DNA from 2 places in the Pseudomonas sp. SJZ080 genome. Region 1 is predicted to be linked to the other one. Evidence: riboswitches for the same ligand, from Rfam matches in the RefSeq annotation. Region 1 holds a riboswitch; the other holds the start of a gene.
What was found. Region 1 has a riboswitch for cobalamin ahead of cobW (cobalamin biosynthesis protein CobW). Riboswitches for the same ligand answer to the same signal wherever they lie in the genome.

Region 1 (4,410 bases):
ATCGCCATGGTCGCCCCATGCTGCGCCAGACTCCCCAACTCTTCACCCGCGGGCATCACAGTCTTGTCAGCGTAGCGAGTCAGAATCACGCTCTGTGACACGTCCGGCAATGTCAGCTCCGCACCCAAAAGCGCCGCGCAGGCCGCCGTGGCGGTGACACCGGGAATGATCTCAAACGGAATATCGAGTTCGCGCAGGTAGCGAATCTGTTCGCCAATCGCGCCATAAAGACTTGGGTCGCCTGAATGCACCCGCGCCACATCCTGGCCATTGGCATGGGCGGTCTTGATCAGTTCGATGATCTGTTTCAAGTGCAGTTCGGCGCTATTGACCACCCGTTCGGCGCGATGGCCTTCCAGCACCGCGGCAGGTACCAGGGAGCCGGCGTAGATGATCACCGGGCAACTGCGGATCAGCCGCTGGCCTTTGACGGTGATCAGTTCCGGGTCGCCGGGACCTGCGCCAATGAAGTAGACGGTCATCGTCGTTTCCTGTCAGAAAAAGGGTCTGGGCAAAGCTACAGATGAAGATTGCTCATGATCGAGGGCGGGATTATCGAGGATTTTACGCAGCGCTGGCCAATGCCAGGGTCGCCTGGGCGTATTTTTGTCGTGAGATCAACAGTTTTGCCGGTGCCTGAGCCAGTTGTTCTGCGAGGGCGAGGGCGGCGCTTTCCGCTACGCCATAGCAGCCGGTGCGCTCAAAAGCGATGTCCGAGCGGTGGCTGAGTTGAGGTTGATAACCAGCCAGTTGCTCACTGCTGAAGTACATCAAGGGCAGCGCGAGTTGTGCGGCGAGTTCGATCAGGCCAGGCTCGTCGCGCTTCAGGTCGATGCTGGCCAGGGCCTTGATCTGGTGAAGTCCGATTTGATGCGCCTGTAATGCCTGATCGAGTAACGCCCGCAGCGTGCTGACGGGGCAGCCGCGCTGGCAGCCCAGGCCGACCACCAAAGTCGGCGCTGTGCCGGTATCCGTCATGCGTGGTATTGGCCATCGCTTTTGCGGCGGAACAACCAGGCGCTGATCAGGCCAAGGGCCAGCCAGAACGCCACGTTGGTCAGCTGCGAAGCGATTTTGAACTGGGATTCCAGGGCTTCCGGCGCGAGCATCGAGTGCACTTCCGGTTGCGGCGCACCGATGACGTGAGGAACGGCGAGAATCGCCACACCCAGGATCTTCATCAGCCAGTGGCGGCTGAACACGATCAGCGCGATGCCGACAGCGGTGGACGCTGCAGTGCCGATCCACCAGATTTGCCGTTGTGCCAGGTCCGCCGCGGCAGTGCCCGGCAGTTCCGGTGGCAGGCCCAGGGTCGGCGCCAGTACAAACGTCGCGTAACCAGCCAGACCCCAAAGCAGACCCTGGGAGGTTTTGGTTGGCGCACGCAAGGTGTAGAGGCCGGCGAGCATCAGCGCGAAACCGACAGCCACCACCAGGTTGCCGCCAGTCGTCGACAGCACGCGCTGCCAGCCGTCTTCCGGCTCCCAGGCTTCGGCATCATGGGTGTGAGCGGCGGTACCGGCGGCGTGTTCGTGAACTTCAACCGCAGCCGGCTCGGATTTTTCGTAAGTCTCAGCCTGCAGAATCAGCGGGGCGACCCAGAAACTTTGCAGCAGAGTCAGCAACAGGGCGGCCAGCAGCCCGGTGAAACCCGCGGTTTGCGCAATACGCTTGATCATGTCGGCAGGTCTCAATGGCACGGGAAGGCAGAGCTGTGGCGGGTATCGTGCGCTGCGTTGTGCACTGCTTCGATGTGCGAAAAACCGGCGAAATACACAAGGCACGCGCCAAGAATCGACGCACACACGGCGGCGGTCAGGCGTTGGCTCAGGGTTGTTGTGGTGCTGGCGGTGCTGTGGCCGGTGCTGCTGATGATCGACATGGCGCTTCCCTCTGGTCTGTCAGCGGGTGAATAGAGCGCATGGAAGATCCCTGCGAATCGGGCTCGCAGAGATTCAAACAGCGCCCGCCCACCGCGGGTTTGTTATTCAGTGAACAGAACGTCACTTTGTGTTGCGGGCCGGTCTCCGGGCTCGCGAGGGGCTTGGGCGTCAGCCGAAACCTGCAAGCGTCACCTTCCCATGCCTAACTGCTGGCACAGTGGATCTGACGCTTCGCTCGCTTACCGTTGCGGGGGCAGCACCGGACTGACATGGCTTTGAGTAAAGCACATGATTCACCGGTTTCCCGTTTCACCCTGTGAAGGGCACCCGTAACAAGGTGCGTAGGAGAGCATGGGCAGGGGTTGGGCGTCAATTGGCAGGGGTTCTCAATTGGGATTGAAATGATGATTTGTAGGAGCTGCCGAAGGCTGCGATCTTTTGATCCTGTTTTTTAAAAGCAAAATCAAAAGATCGCAGCCTTCGTCAGCGCCTACAGACATTGACCCGCCCCAAGACGATGCGTAGCCTTGCGCTTTCGAGGTTCTTCGGCGTTTGCCGAAGCTAAGAAGGGAACGCGGTCGATGCCGCGGCTGCCCCCGCAACTGTGAACGGTGATGTTCGCTGCCACGCCACTGCACGCTCCAGCCCTGGAGCCCGCGGGAAGGCGCAGCAAACGCCAGTCCAGCGACTGGCACACCGTCAGCCAGGAGACCTGCCTCGACACGAATTCTCACTACAACCGGGCGGGGTGATCCGGTGGCGAAATCTTCCGCGCGCGCATTCGTTGCAGCGGTCGTCGTCCCGTATGCCCGCCACCTTGCCAAAGGGCATCCGATGAAAACACTGGCCAAACTCCCCGTCACCATCGTTACCGGCTTCCTCGGCTCGGGCAAAACCACCTTGCTGCGGCACATGCTGGACAACGCTCAGGGCCGCCGCATTGCGGTGATCGTCAACGAGTTCGGCGAACTGGGCATCGACGGCGAAATCCTCAAGCAATGTTCCATCGGCTGCACCGAAGAAGAAGCCAACGGCCGGGTCTACGAACTGGCCAACGGCTGCCTGTGCTGCACCGTCCAGGAAGAATTCTTCCCGGTGATGCGCGAACTGGTCGCTCGTCGCGGCGACCTTGACCACATCCTGATCGAAACCTCCGGCCTGGCCCTGCCAAAGCCTTTGGTGCAAGCCTTCCAGTGGCCGGAAATCCGCAGCGCCTGCACGGTTGACGCGGTGATCACCGTGGTCGACAGCCCGGCTGTTGCCGCCGGCACTTTCGCGGCCTTCCCGGATCAGGTCGACGCCCAGCGCAAACTCGACCCGAACCTGGACCACGAATCGCCCCTGCACGAACTGTTCGCCGACCAACTGGCCAGCGCCGACCTGGTGATTCTCAACAAGGCCGACCTGATCAGCCCGGAAGACCTGGCTCGCGTACGCCTGGAAGTCGCCGAAGAACTGCCGCCGGCGGTGAAAGTCATCGAAGCCAGCAGCGGTCGCCTGCCACTGGACGTGCTGATCGGCCTCGGCGCCGGTTCCGAAGAGCACATCGACAGCCGTCACAGCCATCATGATCACCACCATGAAGGCGAAGATGATCACGATCACGACGCGTTCGACTCCATTTCCATCGAACTGCCACAAGCCGACGAAAGCCTGCTGCTGGACGCGCTGACCCAACTGGTGGTCAAGCACGGCATTCTGCGGGTCAAAGGCTTCGCCGCCATCCCGAACAAACCGATGCGTCTGTTGATCCAGGGCGTGGGCACGCGTTTCGACAAGCACTTCGATCGTCAGTGGGGCACTGATGAAGCGCGCACCACGCGTCTGGTGTTGATCGGTCAGGAGTTGGACGCCGCGCAACTCGAAGTGCAACTGCGCGCCGCGCTCAGCGTTTAACCCATGCACCTGCTCAGGACCCAGCCCGGCGCTTTCGTGTCGGACGACAACATTGCCGACCTTGGACAAACCCCCGCCGAGCTGGTGATCCTGTGCAGCGGTGATTCCAGCCTGGCGCTGCTCGCCGAAGCGGCGCAGCAATTGCCGGACCATTACCCGAGCGTGCGCCTGGCCAATCCGATGCAGGTGCAGAACCATGCGTCGGTCGACCTGTATGTCGATGAAGTGCTGCGCCACGCCAAGGTAATTCTGATTTCGCTGCATGGCGGCATTGCCTATTGGCGTTACGGCGTCGAGCGTCTGGTCGAGCTTTCGCAGCGCGGCGTGCAGCTGATTCTGGTGCCCGGCGATGATCGCCCGGACCCGGAGCTCAGCGACCTCAGCACGGTTGGCGTCGAAGACCGCGACCGGCTCTGGCATTACCTGCGCCAGGGCGGCATGGCCAACGCCCTCGATCTGTTTCGCTGTCTGGCCAATCGCTGGCTGGATCGCGACTATGCGTGGGCCGAACCGCAAACCCTGCCGCGTACCGCGATCTATCACCCACAAAAAAGCCCCGCCGCATTGAGTGATTGGCACGCCGACTGGCAAGCCGGTCAACCGGTGGCGGCGGTGCTGTTTTACCGCTCGC
Region 2 (4,410 bases), on a different contig from region 1:
TCGGCGATGCCGTCATGATCCTTGTCCCGCAACAGTGTAATGCGGTTCGGGCTCGGCACGGCGGCACCGGCGCGTCCCATGACTTTCTTCATGACCCAGCCTTTAACGCCTTTGCCGTCATCGGGTTTTGGCGGCGCGTTGGTTTCGGCGACGAGCACGTCACCGTTCGGCAGCACATACAGCCAGCGCGGGTGATCGAGGCCTTCGGCGAACGCCGCCACCTGAGTGCCCGCGGCGGCGATGGGTTTCGCACCGTCCGGCCAGCCGATCGCCGGGGCGATGTTCACCGTCGGGATCAGGGTTTTGTTCGGTTCGGGCAGTTTGGGCGACGGGCCGGTGCCGTCGGAGACTTGCAGTCTGGAGGTTTCGCCGCAGGCGACGAGCCCTCCGGCGAGGACGATGACGAGAACGAACGGGGGCTTGCGCATGCTGATCTTCCCTAAAAATGCAGTGACCTGATCAGTAGAGAAGCGCAAGCCCGCGATGGTTCAACCGTCAGCCGCGGGCTTCCTTGAACAGCACGGCGATGCCGGGGTGATAGTTGCCCGCTTCATTGCGCAACTTGCGATACGCGTAGGGGAAATACCAGGCGACGGCACAGGTGTGTTCCTTTTGCAGGTCGTCGACCATGTCCTGGAGTTCTTCCGGGGTAGCGCCGTGCTGGGCTTTTTGCGGTGCAACGAACAGGCAGCCGACTTTCAGGTCGCTGGCGTAGCTGATTCGCCTGGCGTCGCTGGTGATATCGGCCAGCGCTTGTGTCAGGTTCAGGCTGTTGACCCGCGGCCAGCGTTGCGTGGCTTGAAGGTAGGCACGCTCTTCGCTGGTGGCGATGAACAGGTCGGCGCGGGCGTTGCGTTCACCTTCCTCGTTCTGTTTGCGGCTGGGGGTCTGTTGCAGCGTGACCATTTCCGCCATCCACGCGGCGGCCGAGAGCAAGCCGAGGTTGGCTTTTTCGTCGTACCAGTAAGGCGTGTCATTATCGCCGCGCACGGCGTTATAACGGTCGATACAGTCAAACCAGCGTTCGAGAACCGGGCGCAGGAATTCCAGCTTCGGATTGCTGATGATCATGCCTTGCATGTGGCTTACCCTTGTTATTGTGATGTGGGGTTGTGGCTCTTTGATATCACTGCTGGAAGTGTGGCACAAGATTGGCGTCAGTAAATTGATCAGCGGCAGTTATTCGCCCGACGGCGTCCCGGCTTTAATTGACGCTCCACCCCCAACCCTCTAACCTTCGCGGCTTGTTTCAGGTGCTCTGTGACCTTGGTCGACAGAGTGAAACAGGGAAGCCGGTGAGTGCGTTCGTTCAATTCAGGAACAATCACGATTCCGGCGCTGCCCCCGCAACGGTAAATGAGTGAAGACTGAGCATTTTTGCCACTGTGTCGATACCGGCATGGGAAGGCGCGCAGTCAGGCGAAACGCCGCTCATGAGCCCGGAGACCGGCCTGATCCATCCAGCGGCATCACGGTGGGCGATGCCAGGCTTCTTGCCGTCTATTCTTGTGCCTGCCCGCCGTTATCCAGCCTCAACGGAGAGCTCCCCCATGACTGATACTCCCGATCGTGACGAACGCCATCTGGCGCGCATGCTGCGCAAAAAAGCCGTGATCGACGAACGCATCGCCAATTCGCCGAATGAATGCGGCCTGCTGCTGGTGCTGACCGGCAATGGCAAAGGCAAAAGCAGCTCGGCGTTCGGCATGCTCGCCCGCTCCATGGGCCACGGCATGCAGTGCGGCGTGGTGCAGTTCATCAAGGGCCGCAACAGCACGGGCGAAGAACTGTTTTTCCGGCGCTTTCCCGAGCAGGTGCGTTTTCATGTGATGGGCGAGGGCTTTACCTGGGAAACCCAGGACCGCCAGCGTGACATCGCCGCCGCCGAAGCCGCCTGGGCCGTTTCCCGTGAATTGTTGCGTGATCCGTCGGTCGGTCTGGTGGTGCTGGATGAATTGAACATCGCCCTCAAGCACGGTTACCTCGATCTTGATCAGGTGCTCAGCGACTTGCAGGCGCGTCCGCCAATGCAGCACGTGGTCGTCACCGGCCGCGGCGCCAAGCCGGAAATGATCGAACTGGCCGACACCGTCACTGAAATGGGCGTCATCAAGCACGCCTTCCAGGCCGGGATCAAAGCGCAAAAAGGCGTCGAGCTGTGAATCAGCCCCGTCATTGCCCGGCGGTCTTGATTGCCGCGCCGGCCTCCGGTCAGGGCAAGACCACCGTCACTGCCGCGCTGGCCCGTTTGCATCGCAATCAGGGGCGCAAGGTGCGCGTGTTCAAATGCGGCCCGGACTTTCTCGATCCGATGATTCTCGAGCGCGCCAGCGGTGCGCCGGTCTATCAACTGGACATGTGGATGGTCGGCGAGCAGGAAAGTCGTCGACTGTTGTGGGAAGCCGCCGGCGAAGCGGATCTGATCCTGATCGAAGGTGTCATGGGCTTGTTCGACGGCACGCCTTCCAGCGCTGACCTGGCGCGGCATTTCGGTGTGCCGGTGCTCGGGGTGATCGACGGCACGGCGATGGCGCAGACCTTCGGCGCGCTGGCGTTGGGGTTGGCGAAGTATCAGCCGGACCTGCCGTTCGCCGGAGTGCTGGCCAACCGTGTGGGCACTTTGCGCCATGCGCAATTGCTTGAAGGCAGCCTCACTGAAGGCTTGCGCTGGTACGGCGCGTTGTCCCGGGAAACCGGGATTGAATTGCCGAGTCGGCACCTCGGCCTGGTCCAGGCCAGTGAATTGAACGATCTCGATCTGCGCCTGGATGCGGCGGCCGATGCCTTGGCCAGCAGTTGCGAAGTCGCGCTGCCACCCGCAGTGGAATTCGCTGCGCCGGACGTGATCGCCGCCGAGCCGTTGTTGGCCGGTGTGCGAATTGCCGTGGCCCGCGACGAAGCCTTCGCATTCACCTACGGCGCAAGTCTGGACTTGCTGCGAGCCATGGGTGCCGAGTTGCTGTTTTTCTCGCCGATCCGCGACGCGCAATTGCCGGAGGCTGACAGCCTCTATCTGCCGGGCGGTTACCCGGAGTTACACCATGTGGCGCTGGCGCAGAACGCCCCGATGCTCAATGCCATCCGCGCTCACCACGCGGCGGGCAAGCCATTGTTGGCCGAGTGTGGCGGGATGTTGTATTTGCTCGATTCGTTGACCGATGTCGAAGGTACTCGCGCAGAGCTGGTCGGTTTGCTGGCCGGTGACGCGGTGATGCAGAAACGGCTGGCGGCACTGGCGTTGCAGGCGGTCGAGTTACCCGAAGGTTCGCTGCGTGGGCATACCTATCACCATTCGTTGACCAGTACCGAACTTGAGCCGATTGCCCGTGGCCTGAGCCCTAACGGCGGGCGGGGTGCGGAAGCGGTTTATCGTGAGGGACGGATGACGGCTTCCTACGTGCATTTTTATTTTCCGTCCAATCCGACGGCTGTTGCCGCGTTGTTTGCGCCTGACCGTGAGGACGCCATCGCGAACACGTCGAATCGTCGCACCGTCGCTCCCACACTGGATCACCTAACCCCTGTGGGAGCGGGCTTGCTCGCGAAGAGGCCATGACCGACAACGCATTCAGTCCGGCCGAACGGGAGGCGGTGTATCGCGCGATAGCCGAGCGCCGAGACATGCGCCACTTCAGCGGTGGCACCGTCGAACCCGAGTTGCTCCGGCGCCTGCTCGAAGCCGCGCATCAGGCCCCAAGCGTCGGCCTGATGCAGCCCTGGCGATTCATCCGCATCAGCGATCGCGCCCTGCGCGGAAAGATCCAGTTGCTGGTGGAAGAAGAACGCATCCGCACCGCCGAAGCCCTCGGCGAACGCACCGACGAATTCATGAAGCTGAAAGTCGAAGGCATCAACGATTGCGCAGAAGTGTTGGTCGCCGCGCTGATGGACGATCGTGAACGCCACATTTTCGGTCGCCGGACCTTGCCGGAAATGGACATGGCCTCGCTGTCCTGCGCAATCCAGAACCTGTGGCTGGCGTCCCGTGCCGAAGGACTCGGCATGGGCTGGGTCTCTTTATTCGAACCGCAAGCCTTGGCCGATCTGCTGGGGTTGCCCGTCGGAGCCAAGCCCTTGGCGATTCTTTGCCTCGGGCCGGTCAAGGAATTCTATCCGGCGCCGATGCTGGTACTCGAAGGCTGGGCGCAGGCGCGTCCGCTAAGTGAATTGCTGTATGAGAATTTTTGGGGAGTGAGTCAATGAGTGTGGCGTTGTTGAGTATCGCCGCAGTTGCGCTGGATGCGCTGCTGGGTGAACCCAGGCGCTGGCATCCGCTGGTGGCGTTCGGCCGTTTTGCCGACCGCATCGAACAACGTTTCAATGGCGGTGGACGCGGCTGGCGCAGCCACGGCGTTACCGCCTGGGTGATCGCGGTCGTGCCGCTGACCTTGCTCGCCACGGCTTTTTCCT

Region 2: another riboswitch for cobalamin. It lies ahead of cobO (cob(I)yrinic acid a,c-diamide adenosyltransferase); the one in region 1 lies ahead of cobW (cobalamin biosynthesis protein CobW).

What each region holds. Positions count from the first base shown of each region.
Region 1 covers NZ_VIUK01000002.1:297,614-302,023, reverse strand. Annotated here, with positions in the region: gene cobM (precorrin-4 C(11)-methyltransferase) at 1-482, opposite strand, end outside; gene FBY04_RS03855 (cobalamin biosynthesis protein) at 565-978, opposite strand; gene FBY04_RS03850 (CbtA family protein) at 975-1,679, opposite strand; gene FBY04_RS03845 (CbtB-domain containing protein) at 1,691-1,882, opposite strand; cobalamin riboswitch at 2,001-2,229, opposite strand; cobalamin riboswitch at 2,405-2,618, shown strand; gene cobW (cobalamin biosynthesis protein CobW) at 2,718-3,779, shown strand; gene cobN (cobaltochelatase subunit CobN) at 3,783-4,410, shown strand, end outside.
Region 2 covers NZ_VIUK01000006.1:1,073-5,482, forward strand. Annotated here, with positions in the region: gene FBY04_RS10370 (sorbosone dehydrogenase family protein) at 1-428, opposite strand, end outside; gene FBY04_RS10375 (hypothetical protein) at 496-1,080, opposite strand; cobalamin riboswitch at 1,235-1,470, shown strand; gene cobO (cob(I)yrinic acid a,c-diamide adenosyltransferase) at 1,551-2,162, shown strand; gene FBY04_RS10385 (cobyrinate a,c-diamide synthase) at 2,159-3,556, shown strand; gene bluB (5,6-dimethylbenzimidazole synthase) at 3,553-4,203, shown strand; gene cbiB (adenosylcobinamide-phosphate synthase CbiB) at 4,200-4,410, shown strand, end outside.